DNA from 4 places in the Streptomyces sp. NPDC047917 genome. Region 1 is predicted to be linked to each of the others. Evidence: riboswitches for the same ligand, from Rfam matches in the RefSeq annotation. Region 1 holds a riboswitch; each other region holds the start of a gene.
What was found. Region 1 has a riboswitch for cyclic di-AMP ahead of ACGF8B_RS34830 (C40 family peptidase). Riboswitches for the same ligand answer to the same signal wherever they lie in the genome.
Positions count from the first base shown of each region.

Region 2: linked by a shared signal. The riboswitch ahead of ACGF8B_RS22415 (transglycosylase family protein) and the one ahead of ACGF8B_RS34830 (C40 family peptidase) in region 1 are both predicted to bind cyclic di-AMP.
Region 3: linked by a shared signal. The riboswitch ahead of ACGF8B_RS12745 (peptidoglycan DD-metalloendopeptidase family protein) and the one ahead of ACGF8B_RS34830 (C40 family peptidase) in region 1 are both predicted to bind cyclic di-AMP.
Region 4: linked by a shared signal. The riboswitch ahead of ACGF8B_RS10110 (transglycosylase SLT domain-containing protein) and the one ahead of ACGF8B_RS34830 (C40 family peptidase) in region 1 are both predicted to bind cyclic di-AMP.

Region 1 covers NZ_JBIDCA010000016.1:238,362-245,989, forward strand. The annotation lists gene ACGF8B_RS34820 (ATP-dependent Clp protease proteolytic subunit) at 1-314, shown strand, start outside; gene ACGF8B_RS34825 (hypothetical protein) at 322-630, shown strand; cyclic di-AMP (ydaO/yuaA leader) riboswitch at 1,031-1,203, shown strand; gene ACGF8B_RS34830 (C40 family peptidase) at 1,207-1,680, shown strand; partial or broken gene ACGF8B_RS34835 (LysR family transcriptional regulator) at 1,895-2,041, shown strand; gene ACGF8B_RS34840 (ATP-binding protein) at 2,164-2,595, opposite strand; gene ACGF8B_RS34845 (helix-turn-helix domain-containing protein) at 2,800-3,660, shown strand; gene ACGF8B_RS34850 (DUF397 domain-containing protein) at 3,685-3,891, shown strand; gene ACGF8B_RS34855 (8-amino-7-oxononanoate synthase) at 3,884-5,026, opposite strand; gene bioB (biotin synthase BioB) at 5,169-6,335, shown strand; gene ACGF8B_RS34865 (adenosylmethionine--8-amino-7-oxononanoate transaminase) at 6,328-7,628, shown strand, end outside.
Region 2 covers NZ_JBIDCA010000009.1:89,851-97,478, forward strand. The annotation lists gene eno (phosphopyruvate hydratase) at 1-368, opposite strand, end outside; gene ACGF8B_RS22415 (transglycosylase family protein) at 657-1,421, opposite strand; cyclic di-AMP (ydaO/yuaA leader) riboswitch at 1,425-1,596, opposite strand; gene ACGF8B_RS22420 (transglycosylase family protein) at 1,897-2,874, opposite strand; gene ACGF8B_RS22425 (cytochrome P450) at 2,980-4,293, opposite strand; gene ACGF8B_RS22430 (nucleoside triphosphate pyrophosphohydrolase) at 4,343-5,305, opposite strand; gene ACGF8B_RS22435 (SurA N-terminal domain-containing protein) at 5,351-6,007, opposite strand; gene ACGF8B_RS22440 (GtrA family protein) at 6,158-6,559, opposite strand; gene ACGF8B_RS22445 (glycosyltransferase family 2 protein) at 6,556-7,518, opposite strand.
Region 3 covers NZ_JBIDCA010000004.1:650,960-658,587, forward strand. The annotation lists gene ACGF8B_RS12720 (STM4014 family protein) at 1-1,026, shown strand, start outside; gene ACGF8B_RS12725 (STM4013/SEN3800 family hydrolase) at 1,154-1,969, shown strand; gene ACGF8B_RS12730 (STM4012 family radical SAM protein) at 1,966-3,330, shown strand; gene ACGF8B_RS12735 (STM4011 family radical SAM protein) at 3,338-4,216, shown strand; gene ACGF8B_RS12740 (SGNH/GDSL hydrolase family protein) at 4,470-5,315, opposite strand; gene ACGF8B_RS12745 (peptidoglycan DD-metalloendopeptidase family protein) at 5,504-6,445, opposite strand; cyclic di-AMP (ydaO/yuaA leader) riboswitch at 6,449-6,605, opposite strand; gene ACGF8B_RS12750 (alpha-galactosidase) at 6,901-7,628, opposite strand, start outside.
Region 4 covers NZ_JBIDCA010000004.1:58,513-66,140, reverse strand. The annotation lists gene ACGF8B_RS10140 (alpha/beta fold hydrolase) at 1-334, shown strand, start outside; gene ACGF8B_RS10135 (metalloregulator ArsR/SmtB family transcription factor) at 348-752, opposite strand; gene ACGF8B_RS10130 (heavy metal translocating P-type ATPase) at 854-2,830, shown strand; gene ACGF8B_RS10125 (hypothetical protein) at 2,836-3,462, shown strand; gene ACGF8B_RS10120 (DUF305 domain-containing protein) at 3,564-4,232, shown strand; gene ACGF8B_RS10115 (ABC-F family ATP-binding cassette domain-containing protein) at 4,342-6,006, opposite strand; cyclic di-AMP (ydaO/yuaA leader) riboswitch at 6,548-6,733, shown strand; gene ACGF8B_RS10110 (transglycosylase SLT domain-containing protein) at 6,738-7,235, shown strand; gene ACGF8B_RS10105 (FAD-dependent monooxygenase) at 7,229-7,628, opposite strand, start outside.

The DNA of each region.
Region 1 (7,628 bases):
CGCTGCTCGCCGCGGGCACTCCCGGCAAGCGGCACGCACTGCCCGGCGCGAGGGTTCTCGTACGGCAGCCCGAACTCACCGAGCCGGTGCAGGGCCAGCCCTCCGACCTGGAGATCCAGGCGCAGGAACTGGAACGGGTCCGCGCGATGCTCACCACCCTGTTGGCCCGTCACACGGGGCGCACCGAGGAGCAGATCACCGAGGACACCGAACGCGACCTCATCCTCGACGCGGCCGGCGCCAAGGCGTACGGGCTGGTGGACCACGTCCTGGAGAACCGGAATTCCGCACTGCGGCCGCACGGCGAGAGGTGAACACCCGATGCGACCACCGGAGTTCCCGCCACTGCCCGCACTGACCCGTGCCGAGGGGGAGTTCATCGACGGCTACCTCGAAGTCCTCGACCAGGTCGGCCGGATCAACCCGGCCCGCGGCGGGGACACCTACGGCGCGCTCCGCGCCGCTCAGGCACTCGTCACGCACTCACGCACGCTGCGGGACGCCCTCGCGTTGATGCACGAGCGCGGCGAGGCGCAGCTCCACGCGGCCACGCTCGCCCGTGCGCTGCGGGTGCTGGACGGGGAACGGCGGGCGGGGCGCGTCACCGTACCCCCGGCTCCGCCGAGTTGACCGGCCCGCGCCGTCCGCGCGCGCGGCGCGGATCCGGCCAACTCCCCCTGACCCGGCGCCCGGCGGCCGTCACCCGGCTCCCGTACCCGACACGCCCGACCACCCCACCGGAAATCCTCGCTCGTTCGGCGTAGGAAGTCCCCCTCAGGAGGGACCGCTCAACTTGCGTTTTCGGCGTGGACGGTGAACGGAATCAACCCTTCCGCCCCAGGTACGCACCTGGTCGGGGTCACCGGCGAAGCCTCAAGGATCACCATGTCCACCCGAACGGATCAGTCGTGAGGAGCCTCACATATCCCTGTTTCAGCTCGGAAATCCGGCAGTCGGTGAGTCAAGATCCCTGGGACGACAAGCCCCCGCCACCGCGGCGGGGCGGTCCGGGCGGACGCCGAGTCCTGCCGCCGTCCGGATGCCTGGTCGACAGAAGTGGATCGGCAGGAGTGGAGGACCCGAGCACAACGGGTCGACCTGAACACCGGTCGACCCTCGGGGTGAAGCCGCCGAACGCGGCCGGGCAACTTCGCCAGCCCGAACCCGACAGGTCATCCTTCACAGGCGGCTGACGAAGGGTTGCGCATGACTGCGCAGGTTCATGTCCCGTCTCTGCTCGTCCGGGCCGGTACGGCCTCGGTTCTCACGCTCGCCGCCGTCGGTGGCACTATGTTCGCCCCGGGCGCCGCGACGGACGCCCGGGCGGCGACGCTGTCGATGAAGGCGCTCAACGTCGCGGCGTCGAAGAAGGGCTCGCCGTACAGCTGGGGGGCCACCGGCCCCAACCGCTTCGACTGCTCGGGGCTGACGCTCTATTCGTTCAAGAAGGCCGGCAAGAAGCTCCCCCGCACGGCCCAGCAGCAGTACAACCGGACCCGCCACATCTCGGCCTCGCACCGGCAGCGCGGCGATCTGGTGTTCTTCCACTACGGCCGCAGCGTCTACCACGTGGGGATCTACGCCGGCAAGGGCAAGATCTGGCACTCGCCGAGGACCGGCGCCGTGGTGCGGCTGGAGAAGATCTGGACCAGGAGCGTCTACTACGGCCGGGTCCGCTGAGGCACGGCCCGGCCGGCGATCCGTGGCCGCCGGCCGGGCCCGCCCGTGGCCGCCCGGCCCGACCCGGCGGCCGGCCCTCCCCCGCTCAGTGCGGCGGCGGGCCGGTCACCGGCATCAGGCCCGGCCCGGTGAGCGCCACGCCGCTGCCGCCCTCGCCGGTGCGCCCGGTGCGCGCGAACGCTTGATGTAGGCCCCGACACGGCTGGCCACGCCGGTGGCGGTCGAGGAGGCCGGATCGCTCACCCGGGCCGCCGCACGCCTGGGCCACACCGCACCGGCCCGCTCCCAGCAGCTCGCCAAGCCGGAGCGGGAGGCGGGCGCGGCACCGCTGGTGCGCCACCACCGCGGGGCCCGGCGCACGGCCACGGGCGAGCTGCCGGCCGGACGCGCCCGGCACATCCTCGACAGGCCCTGTTGCGCAGCGGGTTCGGGCGGGCGGGGTCGGCTCGGTGGCCGGGCGGCGAAGCCGGGTGAGCGCGTCGGTCAGCTCTGCACCGGGATGCTCCACGGCAGCGCGATCCACACCGTCTTGCCGCCGTCGGCGGTGGGGGTGACGGTGAGCCGGCCCCCGCACTCCTTGGCCAGACAGCGGATGATCACCATGCCGCGTCCGTTGTCCTGCTGGACGGCGGCGGGCAGTCGCCGGGGCCAGCGGGGGTGACTGTCCGTCACTCCGAGGTACAGCTGCTCCTCCCGCTCCAGCCGGAGGTCCACGGTGAACGTGGGCGACTGCCCGAAGGTGTGCTGGACCGCGTTGGTCGCGAGCTCCGAGACGATGAGCTGGATGCTGTCGGCGAAATCGGTGTCGGCGGCCAGGCCCCATTCGGCGAGCACCCGGGCCACGTACCTGCGGGCTGCCGAGACCGAGACCGGCTCGCTCGGCAGAGTGACGTTTGCTTCCTGATGGTCTGCCATGGCGAGCCGTCCCTTTCCCACCCGTGCCGACCCGCGATCGGTACGGGTTGCGCTTCGCGCCAGATTGCCACTGATGCTGCCCTCTGCGACGGCGATCCACCAAGATATGCATATATCTGTCGCTCGAAGCGGTGAACCCTGCCACGCAAGGCCGGATGTGGACGGCACACTGTCCGCTCGGCAGAAGAGGGAGGGAGGCCGCGGATGCAGCACGGCCCTGCGGTTCGACGCCGCAAGCTCGGGGAGGAGCTCCGGAGTCTGCGCCACGCGTCGGGACTGACCAGTCGGGACGCGGCGCGGATGCTCGGCTGGCACCAGTCGAAGGTGAGCCGGATCGAGACCGGGGTGAGCGGGGTGCAGCCGGCCGATGTGACCCGGCTGCTGGACACGTACGGCGTGGACGACACCCGGCTGCGGGATCTCCTGGCGACGCTCGCGGGTTCGGCGGGCGGTGGCGGCACCGGCTGGTGGCACGCCTATCGCGGTCTGATCCCGCCCCAGTACCGCGACTTCATCAGTCTGGAGTCCCAGGCCCGGACCGCGCGCACGCTGGAGACCTCGGTGGTGCCGGGGCTGTTGCAGACGGCCGACTACGCGCGTGCGGTGACCCGGGCGTCACTGGACGGGCTGCCGTCCGGCCAGCTGGACTCGCTGGTGGAGGTGCGACTGGCCAGGCAGGGGGTGCTGCGGACCGATCCACCGCTGCGGCTGAGCGCGGTGCTCGACGAGGCCGTGCTGCGGCGCCAGGTCGGCGGGTGCCGGGTGATGCGGGAACAGCTGCGCCATCTGGCCCGGGTGGCTCAACTGCCCCATGTGCGACTCCAGTTGCTCCCGTTCTCGATGGGCGGCCATGCCGGCCTTACCGGGCCTTTCGTTATCTTCTCATTTCCGAGCACTTCTGATCTGGATGTGGTCGTTCTCGACCATTTGACGAGTAGCCTCTACCTGGAGCGGAAAGAAGACCTTGCGGCGTACAGCTCGGCCTTCCGCACGATGCAGGGTCACGCGCTGTCGCCGGAGCACTCGTTGGACCTGATCGCCGCGATCGACCGCGACGGTCGGTGACTTCGGACCGCCCGAGGGGGCCTCATGTCGGATTGCCTCGCACAGCACGGCTTACGTTGGCGGCGCAGCAGCCGCAGCACGGGTATGAACAACTGTGTGGAGGCCGCGCCGTTCGGTGACGAGCGGCTGGCCGTGCGGGACTCCAAGGATGTGTCCAGGCCGCCGCTGCGGTTCACCGCGGCGGCCTGGACCTCGTTCGTCGCCGGTCTGCGCCGGGATTCGGTCAGCTGACGGGGGCGGTCCGCCGCACCACGGACACCGCGGTGGCGATCTGCTCCTCGGTCAGATCGGCCCGTGCGGTGAGCCGCAGCCGGGACACCCCGTCCGGCACGGACGGGGGCCGGAAGCAGCCCACCACGATTCCGGCGGTGCGGCAGTCGGCCGCCCAGCGCACCGCCGCGGCCGCCGAGGGGGCGCGCACCGAGACCACGGCCGCGTCCGGCCGTACGGCAGCCAGGCCGGCCCCGGTGAGCTGCTCGTACAGTGCCGCGGCGACCGCACGGGCCCGGCCTGCCCGCTCCGGCTCGCGGCGCAGCAGCCGCAGGCTTTCCAGCGCGGCGCCCGCCGCGGCCGGCGCGAGGCCGGTGTCGAAGATGAACGTACGGGCCGTGTTGACGAGGTGTTCGATGACCCGGGCCGGTCCCAGGACCGCTCCGCCCTGGCTGCCCAAAGACTTGGAGAGGGTGAGCGTGGTGACGATGCCCGCGTCGCCCGCGAGACCGGCGGCGGCGAGCGCCCCTCGGCCGCCGTCCCCCAGCACGCCGAGGCCGTGTGCGTCGTCGACGAGCAGTGCGGCGCCCGCGGACCGGCAGACGTCGGCCAGTTCGGACAGCGGTGCCGCGTCGCCGTCGACCGAGAAGACCGAGTCGGTGACGGCCAGCGCCCGGCCTCGGTGCGCCTGCAGGGTCTTGCGCACCGCTCCGGGATCGGCGTGCGGAACGACGGCGGTTCCGGCGCGGGAGAGCCGGCAACCGTCCACGATCGAGGCGTGGTTGCCCGCGTCGGAGACGATCAGCGAGTCCTGGCCGGTGAGCGCCGTGATTGCCGCCAGGTTGGCCGCGTAGCCGGACGACAGCACCAGGGCCGCCTCGAAACCGCAGAATTCGGCCAGCTCGCCCTCCAGTTCGGCGTGCAGTGCGGTGGAGCCGGTGACCAGCCGGGATCCGGTCGCGCCCGCACCCCACTCGCGCGCGGCCCCGGCCGCGGCGGCGGTGACGTCGGGGTGCCGTGTCAGGCCCAGATAGTCGTTGCTCGCGAGGTCCACAAGCGCGGACGCGGCGGGCCGGGGGCGCAGGGTACGGACGAGTCCGGCGTCCGCGCGGCGGCACGCCTCGGCGTCGATCCAGTCGAACGGGTCGAAGGGCATGAGCGGTCCCTTTTGTAGGCAGCTCACAGACCCTAACCGTGCTTGCAACAGGTCATGGTGTGGCAATACACACACCCTCGGCGGGCTCTGTTGTCCGGTTCCTCCTTGGCTGGGAGCCGTGCGGTAGGCCAGGATCTTGGCCATGGACCTCCTGAACACGCTGGTGGACAAGGGGCTGCGGCGCGAGCTGCCGACCCGCGAAGAAGCGCTCGCCGTACTGGCGACCTCCGACGACGATCTGCTCGAAGTGGTGGCCGCGGCCGGAAAGGTACGCCGTCAGTGGTTCGGACGGCGCGTGAAGCTGAACTACCTGGTCAACCTCAAGTCCGGTCTCTGTCCCGAGGACTGCTCGTACTGCTCGCAGCGGCTCGGCTCCAAGGCCGGGATCCTGAAGTACACCTGGCTGAAACCGGATGAGGCGTCGAAGGCCGCCGCCGCCGGGGTGGCGGGCGGGGCGAAGCGGGTGTGCCTGGTGGCGAGCGGCCGCGGTCCGACGGACCGCGACGTCGACCGGGTGTCGGAGACCATCGAGGCGATCAAGGAACAGAACGAGGGCGTCGAGGTTTGCGCCTGCCTCGGTCTGCTCTCCGACGGGCAGGCCGACCGGCTGCGCTCGGCGGGCGCCGACGCGTACAACCACAACCTGAACACGTCCGAGGGGACGTACGGGAACATCACCACCACACACACCTACGCGGACCGGGTGGAGACGGTCCACCAGGCGCAGGCCGCCGGGCTCTCGGCGTGCTCGGGGCTGATCGCAGGCATGGGCGAGAGCGACGCCGACCTGGTCGACGTCGTCTTCTCGCTGCGTGAACTGGACCCGGACTCGGTTCCGGTGAACTTCCTGATCCCGTTCGAGGGAACACCGCTGGCCAAGGAGTGGAACCTCACTCCGCAGCGCTGTCTGCGGATTCTGGCGATGGTCCGGTTCGTCTGCCCGGATGTGGAGGTGCGGCTCGCGGGCGGGCGCGAGGTACATCTGCGCTCGATGCAGCCGCTGGCCCTGAATCTGGTCAACTCGATCTTCCTGGGCGACTACCTGACCAGCGAGGGCCAGGCGGGTCAGGCGGATCTGGACATGATCGCGGACTCCGGTTTCGAGGTGGAGGGGGCGGGCACGACCACGCTGCCCGCGCACCGTGCGGAGTCCGGCGGCCGCTGCGGTTCGCACGACGGCGGCTGCGCCCCGTGCGGGGAGTCGCCCGGGGAGGCCGCGGCCGGGTCACCGGAGGTTCCGGCCGCCCGCACGGACCTGGTGGCGGTCCGCCGTCGCGGCGCGGGAACGGACCTCGCCCCCAATGCCTGAGGCTCTCTCCCCCGCCGAGCTGCGGTCCCTGGACCGGGCGCACGTCTGGCATCCGTACGGCCCGATGCCGGGCCGTCAGGAGCCGCTGGTCGTGGAGTCCGCGTCCGGGGTACGGCTGAAGCTGGCCGAACCGGCGCACGGGCAGGGCGAGTTGATCGACGGCATGTCGTCCTGGTGGTCGGCGGTGCACGGCTACAACCATCCGGTGCTCAACGAGGCGGCCCGTGATCAGCTGGGCCGGATGAGCCATGTGATGTTCGGCGGGCTCACCCATGAGCCCGCCGTGCGGCTGGCCACCCGGCTGGTCGAGATCACCCCGGAGCCGCTGCGGCACGTCTTCCTCTCCGACTCGGGATCGGTCGCCGTCGAGGTCGCGGTCAAGATGTGTCTGCAGTACTGGCGCTCGGCCGGGCGGCCCGCCAAGCAGCGGCTGCTGACCTGGCGCGGCGGCTACCACGGGGACACCTGGCAGCCGATGTCGGTGTGCGACCCCGAAGGCGGCATGCACGAGCTGTGGTCGGGGGTGCTGCCCCGCCAGGTCTTCGCCGACGAGCCCCCGGCCGGTTTCGACGCGGAGCCGGACGCCGCGTACGTACGGCATCTGCGGGAGCTGATCGCGGAGCACGCCGACCGGCTGGCCGCGGTGATCGTGGAGCCGGTGGTACAGGGCGCGGGCGGGATGCGGTTCCACTCCCCCGCGTATCTGCGGGTGCTGCGCGAGGCGTGCGACAAGCACGAGGTGCTGCTGGTGTTCGACGAGATCGCCACGGGCTTCGGCCGTACCGGAGAGCTGTTCGCCGCCGGGCACGCGGGCGTCTGCCCCGATGTCATGTGCGTGGGCAAGGCGCTGACCGGCGGCTATCTGACGATGGCGGCGACGCTGTGCACCTCCCGGGTGGCGGAGGGCATCTCCAGCGGCGAGGTTCCGGTGCTCGCGCACGGGCCGACGTTCATGGGCAATCCGCTCGCCGCCGCGGTGGCGTGTGCCTCCGTCGATCTGCTGCTCGGCCAGGACTGGCAGCGGGAGGTGAAGCGGATCGGCGCCGGGCTCCGGGAGGGCCTCGCCCCGGCGTCCGGACTGCCCGGGGTGCGGGATGTGCGGGTGCTGGGCGCGATCGGTGTCGTACAGCTGGACCATGAGGTGGACATGGCGGCCGCGACCCGGGCGGCGGTACGGGAAGGGGTGTGGCTGCGGCCGTTCCGCGACCTCGTCTACACGATGCCGCCGTATGTGACCGGTGACGAGGATGTGGCACGGATCTGCCGCGCCGTGTGCGCGGCCGCGCGGGAGGG
Region 2 (7,628 bases), on a different contig from region 1:
GAGGCAGCGTGGGCGACGGCCAGCGAGACGCCGAGGATGGCGTTGGCGCCGAGCGAGCCCTTGTTCTCGGTGGCGTCCAGGTCGAACATCGCCTGGTCGATCAGCCGCTGCTCGGTGGCGTCGTAGCCGACGAGCTCCGGGCCGATCTGCTCGATCACGGCGAGGACGGCCTTCTCGACGCCCTTGCCCTGGTAGCGGTTGGGGTCACCGTCGCGAAGCTCAATGGCCTCGAACGCACCGGTGGAGGCGCCGGACGGAACGGCAGCACGGCCCGTGCTGCCGTCGTCGAGGCCGACCTCTACCTCGACCGTGGGGTTTCCGCGGGAGTCGAGGATTTCCCGGGCTACGACGACGTCGATGGACGGCACGAGGCATCTCCTTCTGGGATATGACGCTGGTTGTGCAGGGTCGCTTTGGCCTTGCGACAAGAGCCTAACCGGCCCGGCCCGATCAGTCGGCCGACCGCCCGACCCCTGGGACGAAAAAGGGCCCGAGGGCACACATTGCCGGGCAAACAGCCAAAAATTTACTGACCAGTAACTACAACACTTGAACGATCCGGCGCTCCCCCGAGCGCGAACGGCAGTGCCCCGGTCCGGCGCACACGGGGAAACGCGCGCCGGACCGGGGCGGTGCCCGGGAGGAGAGAGCCGCGACTACTTCGTCAGGTGCAGCTGCTGACCCGGGTAGATCAGGTCGGCGTCCTTGACGATGTCCTTGTTCAGCTCGAACAGGTGCTTCCAGCCGCCCTCGACCTTGTTGTCGGCGGCGATCTTGCTCAGCGAGTCGCCGGAGACGACCTTGTACTCGCCGTCGCCCTTCTTGACCTTCTCGCCGGTCGGGGTGGTGACGGTCTTCTTCGACTCGGCCTGCGGGGCGGCGGAGCGGTCCGAGCGGGAGGCGGCGGGGGCCTCGGTGCGCTCGGCCGGCTTCGGCTGGGCCTGCTGGGCCGGCTGCGACTGCTGCTTCGGGGCGCTCTGCTGCTCGGAGGCGCCGGAGTTCGCGGTGGAGTTCGAGGAGCCGGTGCTGACACCCGGGTCGACACCGTCGTTGGTCAGGTTGCCGGCGCCGGCGCAGCCCCAGGCACCCGGGCCCTGCATGTCGAGGAGCTTCTCGGCGGTGGCGATCTGCTGGGCCTTGGTGGCCAGGTCGGCACGGGCGGCGTACTGCGTACCGCCGGCGGCGGCCCAGCTGGACTGCGAGAACTGCAGACCGCCGTAGTAGCCGTTGCCGGTGTTGATGGACCAGTTGCCACCGGACTCGCACTGGGCGACGGCGTCCCAGGTGGCGACGGAGGCGGCGGAGGCGCCGGTCGCGCCCATCAGGGGCACGGCGACTGCGGCACCGGCGACACCGGCGAGCGTGGCGATACGGACGGCCTTGGACGGGCGGCGGTGCTTGCCCTTGCTGGAAAGCAGCATGGAACTTCTCCTCACCGACGCCTACGAGGTGAGCTGTCGGGTTCGGGCCAAGTGAGTTGCCCGGTCGCACGTCCTAGCACGCGACTTCACCCCAAGCCGGTCCTGATGCGTCTTTCGACGATCGGGCCCGGCGCTTACCTGGGTCCCCCGCTCCTGCCTACGGCGCTTTACGCGTCTGTTCCCTTCGACCGACGGCAGGATTCGGCGTGACGGTCGACGGGGCCCGCGGTGCGAGCGGTTCCGACCGTAAACATACGCAACCCTCACATTCAAAGATGGACACATCGGACAATCAGCCCGTACTTGCATCTGAAGAACCATCGTTTCCGCAGGTCGGACGTGATGCGGAAGGGCTCCCCGGGCGCGACACGCCAGTTGACGCAAAGAGACCCATGTCTCACTTACGCATAAGCGGACATAGGTCCCTGAACTGCCCCGATTTTGAGGGTGCTTTTAGTCGATTATCAGACTGTCCTCACTTGGCTTTCACGTCGAGATCGAGGCTCTGGCCAGGGAGGATGAGGTCCGGGTCGGCGCCGACAGCAGCCTTGTTGGCCTCGTAGAGCGCGGGCCAGCCACCGGGGATGTTCTGTGCATCAGCAATCGACCAGAGGTTGTCACCGGCGTGAACGGTGTACGTGCCGTCGGCGGGCGTGTCGGCCGTGTCGCGCGCGTCGCCGCCGCCGCGCGAGGCATGACGGCCCGCCTCGCGGCCGCCGCCGCCCGTGCCGCCGCCCTTCTCCGCGGCCGGCGCGCCGCGGTGCTTGCCGCCCGTGCCGCCGGACGCGTCGGGCGAGCCGGAGGCGTCGGGCGCTCCGGAGGGGGCGCCGGTGGACGCGTCCGGGGAGGGGGTGGTCGAGGGCTTCGGGGACGGCGAGGTCTTCCCTGACGGCCCATCGGCCTTCTCCGGGCCGTCGGCGCCGTCCACGGCGTCCGTGCCGTCGGAGGCGCTGCCGGAGGCGCTGTCGGACGGTGTGGCGTCGCCGGACGGGTCCGCCGACGCGTCGCCGGACGGCTTCGCGCTCCCGGTCGGTTCGTCGGCGGGCACGGAGCCCGGGTCCACTCCGGGCAGCGTCCCGTCCACGGCGAGCCCGGAGATGACCGCACAGCTGGGCCAGGCCTTCGGGCCGCGGTCGTCCAGCACCTTCTCGGCCACCGCTATCTGCTGCGCCCGGCTGGCGAGGTCGGCGCGCTCCGCGTACGCCGAACCGCCGTACGCCTTCCACGTCTCCTGCGAGAACTGGAGGCCGCCGTAGAGGCCGTTGCCGAGGTCGGCGCTCCACATGCCGCCGCTCTCGCACTCGGCCACCCGGTCCCAGGTCTGGGCGTCGGCCGCGTGTGCGCCGGACGCGCCGAGCAGCGGGATGGCGATGGCCGATCCGGTCACGCCCGCGGCGACGACGATGGCGGGTGCCTGACGGGGGCGACGGTGTCTGCCGTTCGCGGAGCCCATGGGGTTGCCTTCCGGGTAGCTGACAGGTGACTGGTGAGTCGAACGGTGAACCTAGCCGGGTTCGAACGGGAGTCACAAGTCGATGCAGCGCAGATCACGTGAAAGTCACAGAGTTGACAGAGTGTCACTTTTCACGTGGGCGGACCCCGGGGTGAACTCCACGGGAAGCGTGCGGAGTCCGCGCATGATGAGCCCGCCACGCCACCGCAAATCGGCAGGTTCCACCGCAAGTCGCAGGTCCGGAAGGCGGTTCAGCAGCGTGGCCAGCGCGGTCTGTCCCTCCAGCCGGGCGAGCGGCGCTCCCAGGCAGTAGTGGATGCCGTGCCCGTATCCGAGGTGCTGATTGTCACGCCGTGCGAGGTCGAGCGTGTCGGGGTCCTCGAAGCGCTCCGGGTCGCGGTCGGCCGCGGCGAGCACCACGAGTACGGGATCCCCGGCGGCGATGTCCTGTCCGCCGAGCGTCAGCGGCTCGGTGGCGAACCGCCAGGTGGCCAGCTCCACCGGGCCGTCGTAGCGCAGCAGTTCCTCGATGCCGGTCTCCAGCAGTCCGCTCTCCCCCGCGTCCAGGGAGAGCTGGAGCCGTTCGCGCTGACCGGGTTCGCGCAGCAGCGCGTGGACGCCGTTCCCGATCAGGTTGACCGTCGTCTCGAATCCGGCGAACAGCAGGATGAAGGCCATGGCGGCGGCCTCGTTCTCGGTGAGGTGCTCGCCGTGGTCGCCGGCCCGGATCAGCCCGGAGATCAGGTCGTCGCCCGGGTTCTCCCGCTTGCGGTGGATCAGTTCGGCCAGATAGCCGCGCATCTTCTTCACCGACCTGGCCACCCCGCCGCGCGGGCCGCCGCCGTGGCGGATCATCATGCCCGCCCAGTCCCGGAAGTCGTCCTGGTCCTCGCGCGGAACGCCCAGCAGGTCGCAGATCGCGTAGATGGGGAGCGGGAAGGCGAAGTCGTGGATGAGGTCCGCCTTCCCCTCCGTGATGAAGCGGTCGATGAGGCGGTCCGTCAGTTCCTGTACGCGCGGGGCGAACTCGGCGACCCGGCGCGGGGTGAACGCCTTGGAGACGAGGCGGCGCAGCCGGGTGTGGTCCGGCGGGTCGATGTTCAGCAGATGCGTCATCAGCTCCGCCTTGCGCTCGCCCGGGATGCCCGTCTTCCCCTTGGCGTGCGCGGGCCCGGCGTGGTGCGCCGGGTTCTTGGAGAGCCGGGTGTCGGCGAGTGCCTGCCGGGCGTCCGTGTACCGGGTCACCAGCCATGCCTCGACGCCGCTGGGCAGCGTGGTCCGGTGCACGGGGCTGTGCTCACGCAGCCAGGCGTACGCCGGGTACGGGTCGGTGGCGAACTCCCAGGTGAAGAGTTCGGGGGCGCCGGCGGGGCAGGCGGCGGGCGGATCGGCGGGGCGGTCGGCGGGACTGTGGTTCACCCCTTGACGTTATCCGCCGCCCCCGGACGCCGGGCATCGCCCTCCGGCGTCACTCGTTGCCCTCCGCCGCCCTGATGGCGTCCCGGTAGGCGCGGGCCGCGGCCCGCAGTGCGGCTTCGGGGTCGATGCCGTCCCGCTCGGCGCGTACGGCGAGGGCGAGCAGCTCGTAACCGATGCCGTCGCCGGTGGGGAGCGGCACGTCGAGGTCCGCGGTACGGACCCGGCCGGCCAGCTTCGCCGCCAGCGCCAGGCCGGGCTGGCCGAGCGGGACCCCGTCGGTGACCGAGTCACGCTGCTTCTCGATGGCCTTGGTGCGCAGCCAGTGCGCGTGCACGTCCTCCGGGGTCTCGGCGCTCTCGTCGCCGAAGACGTGCGGGTGGCGGTGGATCAGCTTCTCGACGAGGGTCGCGGCCACGTCGTCCACGGAGAACGGCTCCTGCTCGTCCTCCTCGGCGATCCTGGCGTGGAGGACGACCTGGAGGAGGACGTCGCCGAGTTCCTCGCGCAGCTCGTCGCGGTCGCCGTCCTCGATCGCCTCGACGAGTTCGTACGCCTCCTCGATGGCGTACTTGGCGAGGCCCTCGTGGGTCTTCTGCGAGGTCCACGGGCATTCGAGCCTGATCCGGTCCATGACCTGCACCAGATCGAGGAGCCGGGCGCCCGGCAGGTCGTACGAGCCGGGCAGCAGCTCCAGGTCCGGCATCCGCACCCGGCCCGAACCGGCGAGCCGGGCGAGCCCGTCGGTCAGCGGCTGGTCCCCCTCGCCGCCGGTGACCACGACGACGCTCCGGCCGCCCGCGCAGGAATCGACGAGCTCCTGCGCGGTGGGCGCGGAGTGCTCGACGGTGACGCCCGCCTCGCGCAGGTACGGCAGCTGCGGGTGGTCCGGCTCGGCGCAGAGCACCCGGTCCGCGGCGTGCAGCGTCTGCCAGGCGGGCCAGGACAGGAGTCCGGGCGCGACGCGGTGGCTGGCGGTGAGCAGAACGATACGGCCGGGGTCTTCAGCGTTCACCGTTCGAATCTACCCCGGTCGCACCGGCCGCCCCGCCGCGGCCGGTCAGGCCCCGGCCTCGGCTTCCGCGCCGGCCGGCCTGGTGACCCGCTTGATCCAGGGGGCCTTGTAGTCGGCGAGCTGGGTCTGCTTGTTGTCCCAGCTGCCGTAGCGCGGATTGACGTCGACCCGCAGGGCCTTCGACGCCTTGCCGAGCGCCTCGCCCACGGCCTGCTGACCGGCGGGCTGCTGGAGGTCCGCGCCGAGCGCCTGGGCCAGTTTGGTCAGCTGGACCTGCTCGCGCAGGACGGCGTCGATCTGGTCGGGGGCCACCCAGCTCTGCTGGAGCATCGCCGTGCGCAGCCGCTCCTCGCCGCCGGACTGGGCGGTCGCCGCCCTGCGCATCTGCTGGATCTCGTTGCGGCTGACGGACACGCCCGCGTCCTGGGCGGCCCGGTCCAGGACCCGGTCGAAGATCATTCCGTGCAGCTTGGCCCGGCTGAGCTGGCCGGACTTGTCGATGAGCTGGGCGGCGTCCTTCGAATCGCGCTGCGCCTCGCGTACGGCGGCCACCTGGCCCTGCAGCGTGGAGACCTCGATCCGGTCCCCGCCGACGACGGCCGCGGCGCCCGGGTGGGCCTCGCTGCCGCAGGCGGTCAGGAGTGGGGCGCCGGCGAGCAGGGCGGCGGAGACGGTGAGCGCGGTGCGACGGCGGCGGTGCAAAGGAGCCTCCCGGGGAGAGTTTGTGCATCAGTGCACAAGACCTTGCGGTGATCGATGTTAGGCAGTGGACACGGCTGGGGCCACCGATTCGACCAACGATTCGGGAGGAGTTGGGGATGTGGGCCCGGCCGGGCACCGTCCCGGCGGGGCTCAGGGCACGCGTTCGGCCGCCGCGGCCGGGGTGTCCGGCCGAAGCATGATCGTGCGCGAGACGACGAAGGTGATCGGGATCGCCGCCGCGGCCGCGACCAGCGGCGCGTACCGGCTGCTGAACCCGGCGAGGCCGACCAGCAGATAGACGCCGCCGGTCGTGATGACGAAGTTGGCGGCGTTGGTGAGCGGGAAGAGCAGGAACTTCCGCCAGGTGGGCCGGGTCCGGTAGGTGAACCAGGAGTTCAGGAAGAAGGACCCGATCATGCTCAGCACGAAGGCGATCACATGGGCGGCGATGTAGGGCAGCACCGTCAGCAGGACGAGATAGCAGCCGTAGTACGTGCCGGTGTTCACCACTCCCACGAGGGCGAATCGGGCCATCTGTGCGGTGACCGTCATCGGCGTACGAACTCCTGGGGTTCCCGTATCTGTCGCGATGCCCCGGTGTTCGTGGCCTTGACCAGGAAGTGCGGGCGCCGCTTCACCTCGTAGTAGATGCGGCCGACGTACTCGCCGACCACTGCGACCATCACCATCTGGACCCCGGCGAGTGCCGTGACCACCACGATGAGGGTGACGTAGCCGGGGGTGTCCACCCCCTGCACCAGGGCGACGCCGACGATCCACGCAGCATAGGCGAAGGCCACCGACAGCAGCAGCATGCCGAGGTAGAGCGCGGCGCGCAGCGGTTTGTTGTTGAAGGACAGCAGCCCGTCGAGACCGTAATTGAGCAGCTTTCCGAAGGTCCAGGCGGAACTTCCCTGTTCACGCACGGCATTCTCGTAGGAGAAGGTCGTGGTGCGGAATCCCACCCAGGCGAAAAGGCCCTTGGAGAACCGGTTGTATTCGGTGAGTGCCAGTACCGCGTCGACGGTGCGGCGGGAGAGCAGCCGGAAGTCACCGACGCCGTCGACCAGTTCCACGTCCACCAGGCGGTTGATCAGCCAGTAGTAGGCGCGGGCGCTGAGCGTGCGGGTGACCCGGTCGCCCTTGCGGGTGCGGCGGGCGATCACCTGGTCGTGGCCCCGCGCGTGTTCCTCCAGCATCCGGCCCACGAGCTCGGGCGGGTGCTGGAGGTCGGCGTCCATGATGACGACGGCGTCGCCCTCGGCGTGCTGGAGGCCGGCCAGCATGGCGGCCTCCTTGCCGAAGTTGCGGCTGAAGGAGACATAGCGGACCCGCGGGTCCGCCGCGGCCAGCTCCTGGAGGATCACCAGGGTCCGGTCCGCACTGCCGTCGTCGACGAAGACCAGCTGGAATTCATGTCCCAGCCCGGCCATTTCGTCCGTGACGCGTTCATGGAAGCGTTCGAGGATCTCTTCCTCGTTGAAACAAGGCACCACCAGCGAGATCAGCACGGAAGTACATCAGCCCGGCCAGATGTCGGAACTCGATGCAGCACATGACCGGTGGGCGTCCATTGCGTGAACTGACCCAATTCGGGACGGGGTTGCACGTTCGAGGCTGG
Region 3 (7,628 bases), on a different contig from region 1:
GTGCCCTGGCTGGAGGTCCTGCGCGGTGGCGTCTCCTTCCTGCCCGGCGAGACGGTGCGGATGGACTCCCCCGGTGAGGACACCGAGGTGGAGCGGCTGCTCCGCACCGTCGGGGATCCGGCCAGGGTCGAGGGGACCGCCCGCTGGTACGCCGGGTTCACCTCGGCCGTGCGGACGGTGGCGCGGGCGGCGGCGGCCGCCGGTGCCGGGCTGCTCGACGATCCCGACGATGTCGCGGTGCTGTTCGACAAGCGGCTCTGCCATGCCGTGCTGGACGGTGCCGGGGTCCCGGTCCCGGCGTCACCGACCTCGGGGGCCGCGGCCCCCGTGGTGCGGGACTGGGCGGACGTACGCGGACGGATGGCGGACCACGGCATGTCCAGGGTCTTCGTGAAGCTCGCGCACGGCTCGTCCGCCTCGGGGGTGCTGGCCGTGGAGACGGCAGGTCCGGGCCGCATCAGGGCCACCACATCGGTGGAGCGCGACGCGTCCGGCCGGCTCTTCAATTCCCTGCGGGTGCGCCGCATCACGGCGGAGCCGGAGATCGCGGCGATCGTCGACGCGCTCGCGCCCGACGGGCTGCACATCGAGCGCTGGCTGCCCAAGGCGACCCGGCACGGCCGGGCGACGGACCTGCGGGTCGTGGTGGTGGCGGGCCGGGCCACCCACGCCGTGGTGCGCACCAGCCACTCCCCCATGACCAATCTTCACCTCGGCGGTGAGCGCGGCGACCTCGAAGCCGTCCGCTCGGCCGTCGAGGCGGCGGGCGGCAGCTGGAGCGAGGCCCTGGCGGTGTGCGAACGGGCGGCCGCCTGCTTCCCGGACACTCTCTGCGTGGGCGTCGATCTGCTGCCCTCGACCGGCTGGCGGCGCTTCGCCGTCGGCGAGGTCAACGCCTTCGGTGACCTGCTGCCGCGCCTGACCGGGCTTCCCGGCAGCGGTGCCGAGGGACTGGACACGTACGCGGCGCAGGTCGCCGCCGTACAGAACAGAGCAAGGAACAACCGTGCAACCGCCACCGCCTGACACCGCGCCCGCCCCCGCGGGCTCCCGGAACCCGTACCCGAACGAGCCGGGCGCCGACGCGCCGGGCATGAACGGGCCGGACGTGAACGGACCGGACGCCGACGAACCGCGCGCGGGTGAGCCGGACATGAGCGGGATCGTGGGCAGCCACGACCTGCTGCTCGTCACCCTCGACACACTGCGCCACGACGTGGCGGTGGAGCTCGCCGCCGAAGGGCGCATTCCCCATCTGGCGCGTCATCTGCCGGGTGGTGTCTGGGAGAAGCGGCATGCGCCGGGCAGCTTCACCTACGCCTCCCACCAGGCGATCTTCGCGGGGTTCCTGCCGACACCGGCCGGGCCAGGACCGCACCCCCGGCTGTTCGCGGCGCGCTTCGCGGGCAGTGAGTCGACCGCCCCGGGCACCTTCGTCTTCGACACACCGGACCTGCTCTCCGGCCTCGCCGGCGTGGGCTACCGCACGGTGTGCATCGGCGGCGTCGGCTTCTTCAACCGGCGGCCGCCGCTCGGCTCGGTACTGCCGGGCATGTTCCAGGAGAGCCACTGGGAGCCGGAGTTCGGCGTGGCCTCGCCCACCTCCTTCGAGGCACAGGTGACGCGCGCCGAGCAGATCGTCGCCGGACTCCCGGCGGAACAGCGGCTGTTCCTCTTCGTCAATGTGTCCGCCCTGCACCAGCCCAACTGGTTCCACCGGCCGGGCGCCACCCGCGAGGCGGGCGACTCCCGCGCCACCCATGCCGCGGCCCTGGAGTACGTCGACGCCCACATCGGCAGGCTCTTCGCCGCCGCGAGCAGCCGCCGCCGCTGTTTCGCCATCGTCTGCTCGGACCACGGCACGGCGTACGGGGACGACGGCTACACCGGGCACCGGCTCGGTCACGAGTCCGTCTGGACCGTTCCGTACGCGCACTTCTTCCTGGACCCGGGGGCCACCGCACCATGAGCCGCACCACGACCGCCGCACCGGCCGTCCGGCCGTACCAGAGCTATGTGTACGCCTACCCGCACAAGACCGCCTACCGGCCGCTCGCCGACCGGCCGGACCTGCGCGGGCTGTGGGCGGGCGAGTGCAAGGACGCGCTCTCGCTCTACCTCCACATACCGTTCTGCGAGGTCCGCTGCGGCTTCTGCAATCTCTTCACCCGGATCGGTGCTCCCGACGAGCTGACGACCCGGTACCTCGACGCGCTGGACCGGCAGGCCACCGCCGTCCGGGACGCGCTGGGTGACGACGGGCCGGTACGGTTCGCCGCGGCCGCGTTCGGCGGGGGCACGCCCACGTTCCTGACCGCCGCGGAGCTGGAGCGGCTCTGCGACATCGCGGAGAAGCGGATGGGCGCCGATCTGCGGTCCGTGCCGCTCTCGGTCGAGACCTCGCCGTCGACCGCGACGGCCGACCGGTTGGCCGTTCTCGCCGACCGGGGGACGACCAGGATCAGCATCGGGGTGCAGAGCTTCGTCGAGGCCGAGGCGCGGGCCGCCGTACGCCCGCAGCGGCGGGCCGACGTGGAGGCCGCGCTGGACCGGATACGCGATGCCCGCATCCCGGTCCTCAACATCGACCTGATCTACGGCATCGACGGCCAGACCGAGGACAGCTGGCGCACCTCGCTGGACGCGGCGCTCGGCTGGCGGCCGGAGGAGCTGTACCTCTACCCGTTGTACGTGCGTCCGCTGACCGGGCTGGGACGGCTCGGTGCCGACGGCGAGACCGCGGCCGACGCGGCCTGGGACGAACAGCGGCTGCGGCTGTACCGCGCGGGCCGGGACCACCTCCTGGCGCACGGCTACGAGCAGGTCTCGATGCGGATGTTCCGCCGCGCCGACGCCCCGCGGGCGGACGGCCCCGACGACTACGCCTGCCAGACCGACGGCATGATCGGCCTGGGCTGCGGCGCCCGCTCGTACACCACCGCGCTGCACTACTCCTTCGACTACGCGGTGGAGATGCGGGAGGTGCGGGCGATCATCGACGGATACACCGCCACCGAGGACTTCTCGCGCGCGGAGGTCGGGCGGTACGTCGACGGCGACGAGGCTCGCCGGCGTCACCTCCTCCAGTCGGTGCTCCAGGCCGAGGGACTGCCGCTGGCCGACTACCGGGAGCGGTTCGGCTCCTCGCCGGCCGACGACTTCCCCCTCAATCTGGCCCGGTTCGAGGCGCGCGGCTGGCTCGACGCGTCGGCCGGGGCGTCCGGACTGCTGCGGCTCTCCCCCGAGGGCCTCGCCCACTCCGACGCGCTGGGCCCGGAGCTCTTCTCCCCCGGTGTACGCGCCGCGATGGCCGCGTACGAGCTGAAGTGAGTACCCCATGGACCTGACGATCCTCTACCGCGGGCCGCTCTCCTCGTGCGACTACGACTGTCCGTACTGCCCGTTCGCCAAGCGGCGCGACAGCCGGGAGCAGCTGCGCGCCGACCGGGCCGCGCTGGAACGGTTCACGGCGTGGGCCGCGGCGCAGACCGGTGACCGGATCTCGGTGCTGTTCACCCCGTGGGGCGAGGGCCTGGTCCGCTCCTGGTACCGCCGTGCGCTGGTCGAGCTCGCGCGATTGCCGCACATCCGGCGCGTGGCGATCCAGACCAACATCAGCAGTCGTACGGGCTGGCTGGCCGAGGCCGGTGAGGCCGGCCGCGAGAAGATCGCGCTGTGGTGCACGTACCACCCGGGGCAGACGCCGTACGAGCGCTTCCTCACCAAGTGCGAGGAGCTGTCCGCGCTCGGCATCCGGCACAGTGTCGGTGTGGTCGGGCTCGACGACCATCTCGACGAGGCGCGACGGCTGCGCGCCGCGCTGCCGGACGAGGTCTATCTCTGGGTGAACGCGGCGGAGGGCCACACGTATTCGGACGAGGAGGCGGAACGCTGGACGGCCGTCGACCCGCTCTTCCCGTACAGCCGGCATCCGCACCGGTCGGCGGGGCTGCCCTGCCGGACCGGTGAGTCGGTCATCTCGGTGGACGGTGACGGCACCGTGCGGCGCTGCCATTTCGTCCCGGCGGAGCTGGGGAATCTCTATGACGGGAGCTACCGGCGGGCGCTCGGTCCGCGCGCCTGTCCGCTGGCGGTCTGCGACTGCCACATCGGTTATGTGCACCTGGAGACGCTGCCGTTGTACGACGTCTTCGCCGGCGGGGTGCTGGAGCGGATCCCGGCGGCTGTGCCGCCGTCGCTCGCCGGACCGGCCTGAGTCTCAGGCGGGCCGGGCGGGCGACGGCACCACGGACCCGGACGCCGTCCAGGGCATGTCGTCCGGATCATGCCGGGCTCGCGTGCCCCGGTGCCGCGCCTCGCACCGCCGCGTTGTCGTCGGTCGCCGACGCGCCTTCCCCGGGCTCCCGGCTCCGCTCGGACAGGGGAGACCCCACCGGCTCCCTCCTCCGCCTCGCGACGCGCGGCGCCGGACCCCGCTCCCCGATCCGGCCCGATCCGGACGAAGGACCCTAGAGCGGCAGGAGGTCCGGGCGCTTCGCTTCGACGTGGTCTCCGGAGGACTCGCCGCGCAGCCGCCGGCCGATCCACGGAACCAGGTACTCGCGCGCCCAGTGGATGTCGTCGCGCCGTACTTCGAGGGTGCCGCGCTCCGCCTGCGGCGGCCATTCCTGGTCGGGGTCGGCCGGTACGTCGAGGCCGAGGACCTGGGCGGCGCGCAGCGCGACCCTGGTGTGCCCCTCGGGCGAAAGGTGGAGCCGGTCGTCGTCCCAGGCGCGCCGGTCCTGGACGGACCGCAGCGACCACAGGTCCAGGACCGGGCAGTCGTAGCGGTCGGCGATGGCCCGTACATGGGCGGTGTACGTGGCGATCTTGCCGCGCAGATGGCGCAGCACGGGAATGCCACGGGTGTCGAAGCCGGTGGTGACCATGACCGTGCCGACCGCGCCGGTCAGCTCGGCGACCGCGCGCTCGAAGCGCTCGGCCACGTCGTCGGGGTCGGTGCCCGGCCGGATGATGTCGTTGCCGCCCGCGCAGAAGCTCACCAGGTCGGGTGCGAGCTCCTTGGCGCGCGGCACCTGCTCCTCGACGATCTGGTCGAGGAGGCGTCCTCGTACGGCGAGATTGGCGTACCTGAAATTCCCGTGCGCGGAACCTTCCGTGCCGGTCGCCGCATCGGGGTCCGGGAGCTGGTCCGCGAGGAGTACCGCGAAACGGTCCGCCCAGCCGACGAATGTCCCGTCCGGGCCGGGGTCGCCGACTCCCTCGGTGAAGCTGTCGCCGATAGCCGCGTACGACCCGATGACGCCCTGTCGGTTGTTGACGCCACGTTGATTTTTTCTCGAATCGTCTGCCACAAACGCTTATCCTGCACTGCCGAATGTGACCTACGCGACCGTAATATGGGGTTGACGGGTGGTGAGATAGGCCACCCGGTCAGTTTTTGGTAAAGGGGGAATAAGTGAAGGGGCGGTGCGCCGCCGCGCACCGCCCCTTCCGTGTCACTCGGATCATGCCCGGTGATTCAGCTGCCCGGCCGTTCGGCTCAGACGGAGACGCCGTGCGAGGCCAGGAAGGCGATCGGGTCGATGTCCGAACCGTACGCCGGGCCCGTGCGGACCTCGAAGTGCAGGTGCGGGCCGGTGGCGTTGCCGGTGGCACCGGAGAGGCCGAGCTGCTGACCGGCGCTCACGGCCTGCCCCGCGGAGACGGAGACGGAGGACAGGTGGCCGTACTGCGAGTAGTGGCCGTCGGCGTGCTTGATGACGACCTGGTTGCCGTACGCGCCGCCCCAGCCGGCGGTGACGACGGTGCCGGAGGTGATGGACTTGACGCTGGTGCCGGTGGCGACGGGGAAGTCGATGCCGGTGTGGCTACCGCTGGACCAGTTGGAGCCGGAGGCGCGGTAACCGGTGGTGTGGTTGCCCGGGACCGGGTGGACGTAGCCGGAGGCGCTGCTCCGGGTGGCGGCCGGGGCGGAGGCCGGGGCCTCGGTCTGCGGGGCCTTGGTCTCCGGGGCGGACGAGGTCTTGGCCGGGGCGGACTTCTCGGTGACGGAGGGCGCCTTCGACGGGAGGGACGAGCCGGTGCCGGCGCCGGTGGGCGCGACGTCGCCGGCGGCCTTGGCGCCGAGGGTCAGCTTCATGCCCGGGAAGATCAGGCCGGGGTTCTCGCCGACGACCTCGCGGTTGTCCTGGTACAGCTGCTGCCAGCCGCCCTTGACCTGGTGCTCGGCGGCGATCTTCGACAGGTAGTCGCCGGAGACGACGGAGTACGTCGTGGTGGCGGCCTGCTTCTGCGTGACCGGAGCGGCGTGCGTGGCGGCGGCCGGCTGCGGCGCGGCGGCCGGGACGGACTGCTCCGCGGCCTGGGCACCGGTGGCACCGAGCAGCGGCAGGGCGACGACGGCGCCGCCGGCGCTGACCGCGGCGACGCCACGGGCGATGGTGCTGAGCTTCGGACGGCGGTGCTTACCCGATATGGGCATGGCGTATTTCCTCTCCGGCGCCTGCGAGGTGAGCTGTCGGGTTCGGGCTGGAGATGCCCGGCCGCGCTGAGCGCGACTTCACCCCGAGCCGGCCGGATTTCTCCGGCCGGCGGCTTACCTGGTTCCCCCGCTCCTGCCACGCGATGAGTGGATGTGAATTCCGGGCGGCGGCAGGATTAGGCGGTCCGTCCGGATTGCGGTGACCGTAAGCGAGTCGGGACGGCGAGAACAAGCCATGGGTTCCATGCCGGATTCCGCTCCGGGAAATCGGCGCGGAATTCCGGTCACACTCCGTGGATTATGGATCTTGGAATTCCGCGCCGCGCACGGATTACCCGACTCGCCCGTCACCACACACCGTCACGGATATGATCCCGCTCACGAGGCAACCCTCATGTCCCCCATAAGCAGGCCATATTCAGACAAAAGCCTGAATTGCGGACATAAGGTATTCATCATCCGCGTCGGAGCCTCAGCACCCGTGCGTCGAGATCACCGCGAAGTCCGGTGTGCAGCCCCTGGTGCAGCAGCGTCGAACCGTGGTGCACCACCCCGGTGTCCAGGCAGGTGTAGGTCGCCTCCGGGTCGAGCCCGCGCAGTCGCAGGGCCGGGGACCGCTCCCCGTACCGCTGCGCCTCCAGCCACATCAGGACGACGGCGTCGTCCCCGTGGACGTACTGGATCGCGCTGAGTCCGCCGCGCGGTGCACGCAGCCGGTAGAGCGCGCCCTGCTGCACGACGGGCCGGATCTCCTTGTAGAGCTCCACCCAGGTCCGGGCCTCGGTCAGCTCCTCCTCGCTCCATTCGGTGAGGTCCCCGCCGACCCCGAGCACTCCGGCCATCGCGCTCACGAACCGGAAGCGCAGCGAGCTGACCCTGCCGTTGAGCTGGTGGTTCGGGCTGTCCGTGACCCAGGCGGCCATCACCCGCGCGGGGTGGAGGTGCCCGAAGCCCTCCTGGATGGCGAGCCGGTCGAGCGGGTCGGTGTTGTCGGAGGTCCACACCTGGTCGGTGCGGGACATGATCCCCAGGTCGACCCGGCCGCCGCCACCCGAGCAGGACTCGAACGCGACCGTGGGATGCGCGGCCCTGAGCCGGTCGATCAGCGCGTACAGGCCCTCCACGTGCTCGACCCAGAGCTTCTGCGGGTACTCCTCGCCCGGCCAGCCCGCATCGGTGAAGC
Region 4 (7,628 bases), on a different contig from region 1:
CCGCACCCTCGACGACGTCGACGGCACCGTCGTGCGACGGCTCCGGGAGATGGTGGCGCTGACGCTGTCCAAGCACCGCGGGGACGAGCCCGACCTGCGGGTGCCCGTCCCCGGCACCTGGGCGCGGGCGGCCGGGATCGAGGTCCCGGTCCTGGCGGTCAACGGCGGCATCGACGGGGCGGATCATCTCGCCATGGCCCGGCGCCTGGTGCGGACGGTCGCCGACGGGCGGGAGGTGATCGTCGAGGGCGCCGCCCACTACCCCAACATGGAGCAGCCGGACGCCTTCGGTGGGATTCTCGGCGACTTCCTGGCGGGCCTGCGCGCCGGGTAGGGCGGTGCCGGGGTCAGCGTGCGGCGGCGGCCACCGCGCCGTCCGCCTCCGCGGCGGCCCGCGCCGGGGCGTCGTGCAGCCCCAGGCGCAGGTGCTCGACGTGGAAGAGCGCCTGGTCGAGGAGTTCGGCCACGTGGTTGTCGTACAGCGCGTAGATCACCGAGCGGCCCCGTCGCTCACCGGTGACCAGGCCGAGGTTGCGCAGCAGTCGCAGCTGGTGGGAGCAGGCGGACTGCTCCATCCCGACCGCGTCGGCGAGCTCCGTCGCGGGGCAGGGGCCCTCCTGGAGGCGGGCCAGGATGCGGAGCCGGGACGGGGTGGCCAGGGCCTGGAGGGTGGACGCCACATCGCCGGCCCCCACCGCGTCGAGGCGCTCGCGCGCGGTGGCAGCGGTCTTCGCGTCAACTCCGTGGCCCATGCCCTCATCCTACGGAGATACATACATGAATGGGTGTTCATGTGATCCTGTATGGTGCGGAGGTCGAACCACTCCGCCCGCTCGCGTGAAGGATCGCGCTCATGTCTTCCACCCTCACCCGCCCGGCCGCGCCCGCCGGACCGGTCAGAACGAGGGGCGCCGGGCGGCGCACCCGGATCCTGGCCCTTCCGGAGGCCCGCTGGGCCGCGACCGCGCTGCTGCTGTTCCTGGCCGCGCTGCCCCTGCACCTGCTCGGCGCCCCGTGGTGGGCCTGGGGCCCGCTGTACGCGCTGACGTACATCGCCGGCGGCTGGGAGCCCGGCCTGGAAGGGCTGAGGGCGCTCAGGGAGAAGACCCTCGACGTCGACCTGCTGATGGTCGTCGCGGCGCTCGGAGCGGCGGCGATCGGCCAGGCACTGGACGGCGCGCTGCTGATCGTCATCTTCGCCACCTCGGGAGCCCTGGAGGCCTTCGCCACCGCGCGGACGGCGGATTCGGTGCGCGGACTGCTCGACCTCGCCCCCGCGAGGGCCACCCGGCTCGGCGCCGGGGGAGCCGAAGAGGCCGTGTCCACCGGGGAGTTGAGGGTCGGGGACGTGATCCTGGTGCGTCCCGGAGAACGTGTCGGGGCCGACGGCCGGGTCCTCGGCGGGGCGAGTGAGGTCGACCAGGCGACCATCACGGGTGAACCGCTGCCGGTGACCAAGGAGCCCGGCGACGAGGTCTTCGCGGGAACCCTGAACGGCACCGGGGCGCTGCGGGTGACCGTGGAGCGCGACCCGTCCGATTCGGTGATCGCCCGGATCGTGGCCATGGTCGAGGAGGCCTCCGGAACGAAGGCCCCCACCCAACTGTTCATCGAGAAGGTCGAACAGCGGTACTCGATCGGCATGGTGGCCGCCACTGTCGCCCTGTTCGCCGTGCCCCTGGCCTTCGGCGCGGCACTGCAGCCGACGCTGCTCCGGGCGATGACCTTCATGATCGTGGCATCGCCGTGCGCCGTGGTGCTGGCCACGATGCCGCCGCTGCTGTCCGCGATCGCCAACGCCGGACGGCACGGGGTCCTCATCAAGTCCGCCGTGGTGATGGAGCGCCTCGGCCGGATCGACGCCGTCGCGCTCGACAAGACCGGCACCCTGACCGAAGGCACCCCGCGGGTCACCGACATCCGTCCGCTCCGGTCCTCGGGCCTGACCGAGGACGCCCTGCTCATCCTGGCGGCTGCGGCCGAGCACCCCAGCGAACACCCCCTCGCCCGTGCCGTCACCGAGGCCGCTCGCACCCGGGGGCTCGTCCTGCCCCCGGCGGCGGACTTCACCTCCGCCCCGGGCACCGGCGTCACCGCCACCGTGGACGGCCGCACGGTCGCCGTCGGAAGCCCGGCGCGCCTGCTGGACGTCCGTCCCGGTACCGCCGGACCGGCCGCCGGACTCGCCGCGGGTCTGGAGGCGGACGGCCGTACCGCCGCACTCGTCCTACTCGACGGCACGCCCGTCGGCGTCCTGGGCATCGCGGACCGGCTGCGCACCGACGCCCGCGCCACCGTCGCCCGCCTCACCGGACTCACCGGCCGAACGCCGGTACTGGTCACCGGGGACAACCCGCGCGCCGCCGCCCGGCTGGGCGCCGAGGTCGGGATCGAGGACGTACGGGCCGGTCTGCTGCCGCGGGAGAAGGTGCACACGGTCAGAGGGATGGAGAGCGTCGGGCACAAGGTGCTCGTCGTCGGCGACGGTGTGAACGACGCCCCCGCGCTGGCCGCCGCCCACGTCGGCGTCGCCATGGGCAGGGCCGGCTCCGACCTCGCCCTGGAGACCGCCGACGCCGTCGTGGTCCGCGACGAACTCGCCACCGTCCCCACCGCCGTGGCGCTCTCGCGGCGGTGCCACCGCCTGGTCGTGCAGAACCTGGTGATCGCGGCGGTCTTCATCACCGGACTCGTCGTCTGGGACCTGGTCGGCACACTGCCGCTCCCGCTGGGCGTCGCCGGGCACGAGGGCTCCACCGTCATCGTCGGCCTCAATGGTCTGCGCCTGCTCCGCGACGCCGCCTGGACGCGCGCCGAGAGCCGTCACTGAGCCGGGTGCGGGCATCGCCGCGGCCGCTCGGCCCGCCCGCCGCCGATGCCCGCATGGTCTTCGTCGGCCCCGGGCGCACGTTCCGGGGCGCGGTGACCGGCAGGGCGAGCGGCAGGGGCGGGGCGTCGACGGACGGGAAACCCGGTGGGGGTATCGTCGGACGCGCACCGCAGGACCCGACGACCCGTACGACCGAGCAATTCGAGGCAGCCGTGGATCGCGGACGGACACGCACACCGGGAACGTCCCGGCCGCTGGTGCTCTGTGCCGTCCTGCTCGGGCTGTTCCTCATGCACGGGGCACCCGCGAGCGCCGCGGACGGCTGCCACGACACGATGGCCGTGACGGCGCCCGCACCGGGAGCCGCGCAGGTGGGCGCGGGACACATCGCCGTGCGGGGCGAGCACGGTCCCGCCCGGGCGGCGGACACGATGCCCGTGATGAACGGCGAGTCGTGCGTATTCACCCATGCCCGTGACCGGGTGCTGCCGCTCCTGATGGCGCTGGGCCTGGTGCTCCTCGCCGTCCGGGCGCTGACCGGGCGCCGTGCCGCCGTACGCGGTCCGGCCCGGCGGGGACCACCGTTCGCCGGAAGAGAGCTGCTGCTCCAGGTGTGCGTCGCGCGGACGTGACAGGCCTCCGCCGGTCCACGGCCCTCCGGGGCCGGACCGGTCGCGAACCTGCCCGTTTCGCGCGCCACGGACGTGGCGCAGCCACCTGGAAAGAACCTGTGATGTCCGCTTCCCGTTTCTCCGCCGCCCGTCGCCGCACCCTCGCGGCCGCCGGCACCGTCGCCGTCCTCGCGCTGGCACTGACCGCCTGCGGCTCCTCCGACGGCTCGAAGTCCGACGGATCGTCCATGCCCGACATGGACCACGGCTCGGCGGGTGCCTCCGCACCGGCCACCCCCGGCGGCAAGTTCAATGACGCCGACGTGAAGTTCGCACAGCAGATGATCCCGCACCACCAGCAGGCCATCGAGATGGCGAAGCTGGCCGACGGCCGCGCCGCCGACCCCGAGATCAAGAAGCTGGCCACCGCGATCGAGAAGGCCCAGGACCCCGAGATCAACACGATGAAGGGCTGGCTGACGTCGTGGGGCAAGCCGCTGCCCTCGTCCTCGATGGGTGACATGCCCGGGATGGACCACGGCTCGGACGGTTCGGGGATGCCCGGAATGATGTCCGGCAAGGACATGGACGATCTGGCCGCCGCCAAGGGCGGGGACTTCGACAAGAAGTTCGCCCAGCTCATGATCGGGCACCACCAGGGCGCCGTCACCATGGCCGAGGACGAGCAGAAGAACGGCGGCAACGCCGATGCGAAGAAGCTCGCCGGTGCCGTCGTCACGGCCCAGACCGCCGAGATCGAGCAGATGAACAAGATCATCGACAGGCTCTGATCCCGGCAGGGGTGCGGGCCCCGGCCGTCCGGCGGCCCGCACCCCCTTCTCCCGGCCCACCCACCTCCACGTGGTCCGGCCGGTACGGGAAGCGCCTCGCCGCCGACCGTCAGACGGCGGCCTCCGGCGCCGTGAGCAGCTCGGCCACCTCCTCCGCGCTCGTCTCCCGCAACTCCTCGTCGACCAGCAGCCACCTGGTGATGCCGGCCGATCCGAGGAAGGCCAGATCGTGACTGGCGATCAGCAGCGCGCCCTCGTAGGAGTCGAGCGCACCGGTCAGCTGACGCACACTGGCGATGTCCAGGTTGTTGGTCGGCTCGTCCATCATCAGCAGCTGCGGGGCCGGTGCGGCGAGCATCGTCGCCGCGAGGGCGGCCCGGAAGCGCTCCCCGCCCGACAGGGTGCCCGCAGGCTGCTCCGCGCGTTTGCCCTGGAACAGGAAACGGGCGAGCTGGGCGCGGATGTGGTTGTCGGTGACCCCGGGCGCCGTCCGGGCCACGTTCGCCGCGACGCTCAGTTCCTCGTCCAGCACATCGAGCCGCTGCGGAAGGAACCGCACCGGTACGAAGGTCCTGGCCTCGCCGGACAGCGGGGCCAGCTCACCGGTGAGGGTGCGCAGCAGAGTCGTCTTCCCGGCGCCGTTCCGACCGACGAGCGCGATCCGCTCGGGCCCGTTCACCTGGAGGCTGCCCTCGCGCAGCCTGCCGAAGCGGGGACGCAGGCCGTGCAGGCTCAGCACGGTGCGTCCGGTGGGCACCGCCGTGTGCGGGAGGCTCACGCGGATCTCGGCGTCGTCGCGGACCGCGGCGGCGGCCTCCTCCCGGCGTTCGCGTGCCTCACCGAGCCGTTCCTCGTGGACGCCGCGGAGCCTGCCCGCCGACTCCTGCGCCGACCGCTTCCGGCGGCCGGCCAGGATCTTGGGCAGGCCGCCCTCGGTCTCCGCCTTGCGGCCGTTCTTCTGACGCCGGGCCAGTTTCAGGTGGGTCTCCTCCAGTTCGCGCTTCTGGCGGCGCACATCGGCCTCGGCGGCCCGCAGCATCCGCCCGGCGGCCTCCTGCCCGGCGGCCACGGCCTCCTCGTACGCAGACCAGCCACCGCCGTACCAGTTCACCGAGCCGGTGCGCAGTTCGGCGATGCGGTCCACACGCTCCAGCAGTTCGCGGTCATGGCTGACCACGACCAGTACCCCCGAGCGCCAGGAGTCGACGGCCTCGTAGAGCCTGCGGCGGGCGAGCACATCGAGGTTGTTGGTGGGCTCGTCCAGGAGCAGGACGTCGGGGCGCTCCAGCAGCAGCGCGGCCAGTCTCAGCAGGACGGTCTCCCCGCCGGACAACTGGCCCACGGTGCGGTCGAGTTCGATGCCGCCGAGGCCGAGCGAGCCCAGTGTCGCCAGGGCCCGTTCCTCGACGTCCCAGTCGTCGCCGATCGTCTCGAAGTGCTTCTCGTCGACGTCCCCGGCCTCGACGGCGCGCAGCGCCTCGCGCCGCTCGGCGATGCCCAGGGCCCGGTCCACCCGCAGTGTCGTGTCGAGGGTGATGTTCTGCGGAAGGTGGGCGAGGCTGCCACCGACGGTCACCGACCCCTGGGACGGGTGCAGTTGGCCGGCGAACAGTCGCAGGAGTGTGGACTTGCCCGCGCCGTTGTTGCCGACGAGGCCGACGCGTCCCCGGCCGATGCTGAGCGAGAGCCCGTCGAGGACGGTGGTGCCGTCCGGCCACCGGAAGGTCAGGGCGGAGCAGGTGAGAGAGGCATGAGGGGTGGTGGGAGTCGCCATGGTGTTCCTCGCATTCGCAAGCGCGGTGAAGGGGGCTTCGTATGCGAGCACCACGCAGCGACCGGGCCATGGGAAGAGGTGCGGCGGTCCTGAAGATCGGGGGACGGCTCAGGCACCGAGGTCGCATCCACGCGGGGTCACGGGCAGCGCGAAGCACTGCTACGGCGTGACGGGCGTACGGGCAAAGCCGTACGGCGCGATGTTCGCGAACCTCAGATGCGCAACGTCCACCTCAATCGGAGACAACAGGACCTCAGAACTGTAAACGACGGGGTGACGGAAGGGCAATGTCATTGGGTCCCGGAGCGGGCGCCGGAAGGTGCGGGCGAAATGCCCGCATTTGTGAATTCGTGGCGCGAGTCACGTCCGGCCCACCGGATACCGCCCCGCGCGGTTCGGTTCCCTTTCCGCACAAGGGGAGTGGTTCGCGCGGTGTGAGGTGGATTACCGAAATTCCCGTTACTCGATCTTGTGGGTGAATTGCATTCGGAAATTGGGGTCTTGTCCGCTTCGGTTCTTCTCGCTTACGGTCACCGTCAATCCGGACGGAACGCCGAATCCTGCCGCTGTCCGGCAATCCGACCACTCGTGTACGGCAGGAGCGGGGAACCCAGGTAAGCCGCCGGTCCGGAATCCGGAACGGCTCGGGGTGAAGCCACGCAGATGCGCGGCCAGGCATCTCCAGCCTGAACCCGACAGCTCACCTCGCAGGCGACGGAGAGGAATCCACCATGCCCGCAACGGGTACGTACCGTCGTCGCAGGTCCACCACGCTGACCCGCGGTTTCATCGCCGTGGGCACGGGCGCGGCCGCCCTGCTCCTCCCCCTGCTCGGCGCCCACACCGCCTCGGCGGCCCCGGCGCGGCCCGCCGCCGTCACCGCTCCCGCCGCGTCGTCCGCGACGTACACGAACGATCTGGACGGCTGGATCAAGGAGTCGCTGGCCGTGATGGCCGAGCACGGCATTCCCGGCAGCTACGAGGGCATCCACCGCAACGTCATGCGCGAGTCCTCCGGAAACCCCCGGGCGATCAACAACTGGGACTCGAACGCCGCCGCCGGGACGCCGTCCAAGGGCCTCCTCCAGGTCATCGAGCCGACGTTCCGGGCCTACCACGTGCCCGGGACCGCGATGGACAGCTACGACCCGGTCGCCAACATCACGGCCGCGTGCAACTACGCGGCCGCCAAGTACGGTTCCATCGACAACGTCTTCGGGGCCTACTGAGGCGACCGGACCACCGCCCGGCCGGGCCCGTCCCGAGGTCGGCCCAGCCGCGGCGGTGTCCAGTCGGCATGGCGCAGGACCGCGCGGACGGTGACCCGGGACGGCGCGAGCCGCAGCGCCGTATTGCGCAGGGCGACGGCCACCGGACGGGACAGCTGCTGCCCCATCCGGCCGGCCTGCCGGGCGGCCCGCGCGACCGACTGGCTGCGGGGCCGGCGCTCGGCGTCGTAGCGGACGAGCGCCGACTCGACGCCGGCCCCGCCGGAGAGCGCGGCGGCCAGTGTCGCCGCGTCCTCCAGTGCCTGACAGGCCCCCTGGCCGAGATTCGGGGTCATGGCGTGCGCGGCGTCGCCGAGCAGCGCGATCCGGCCGACCGCGTACGAAGGGAGCGGA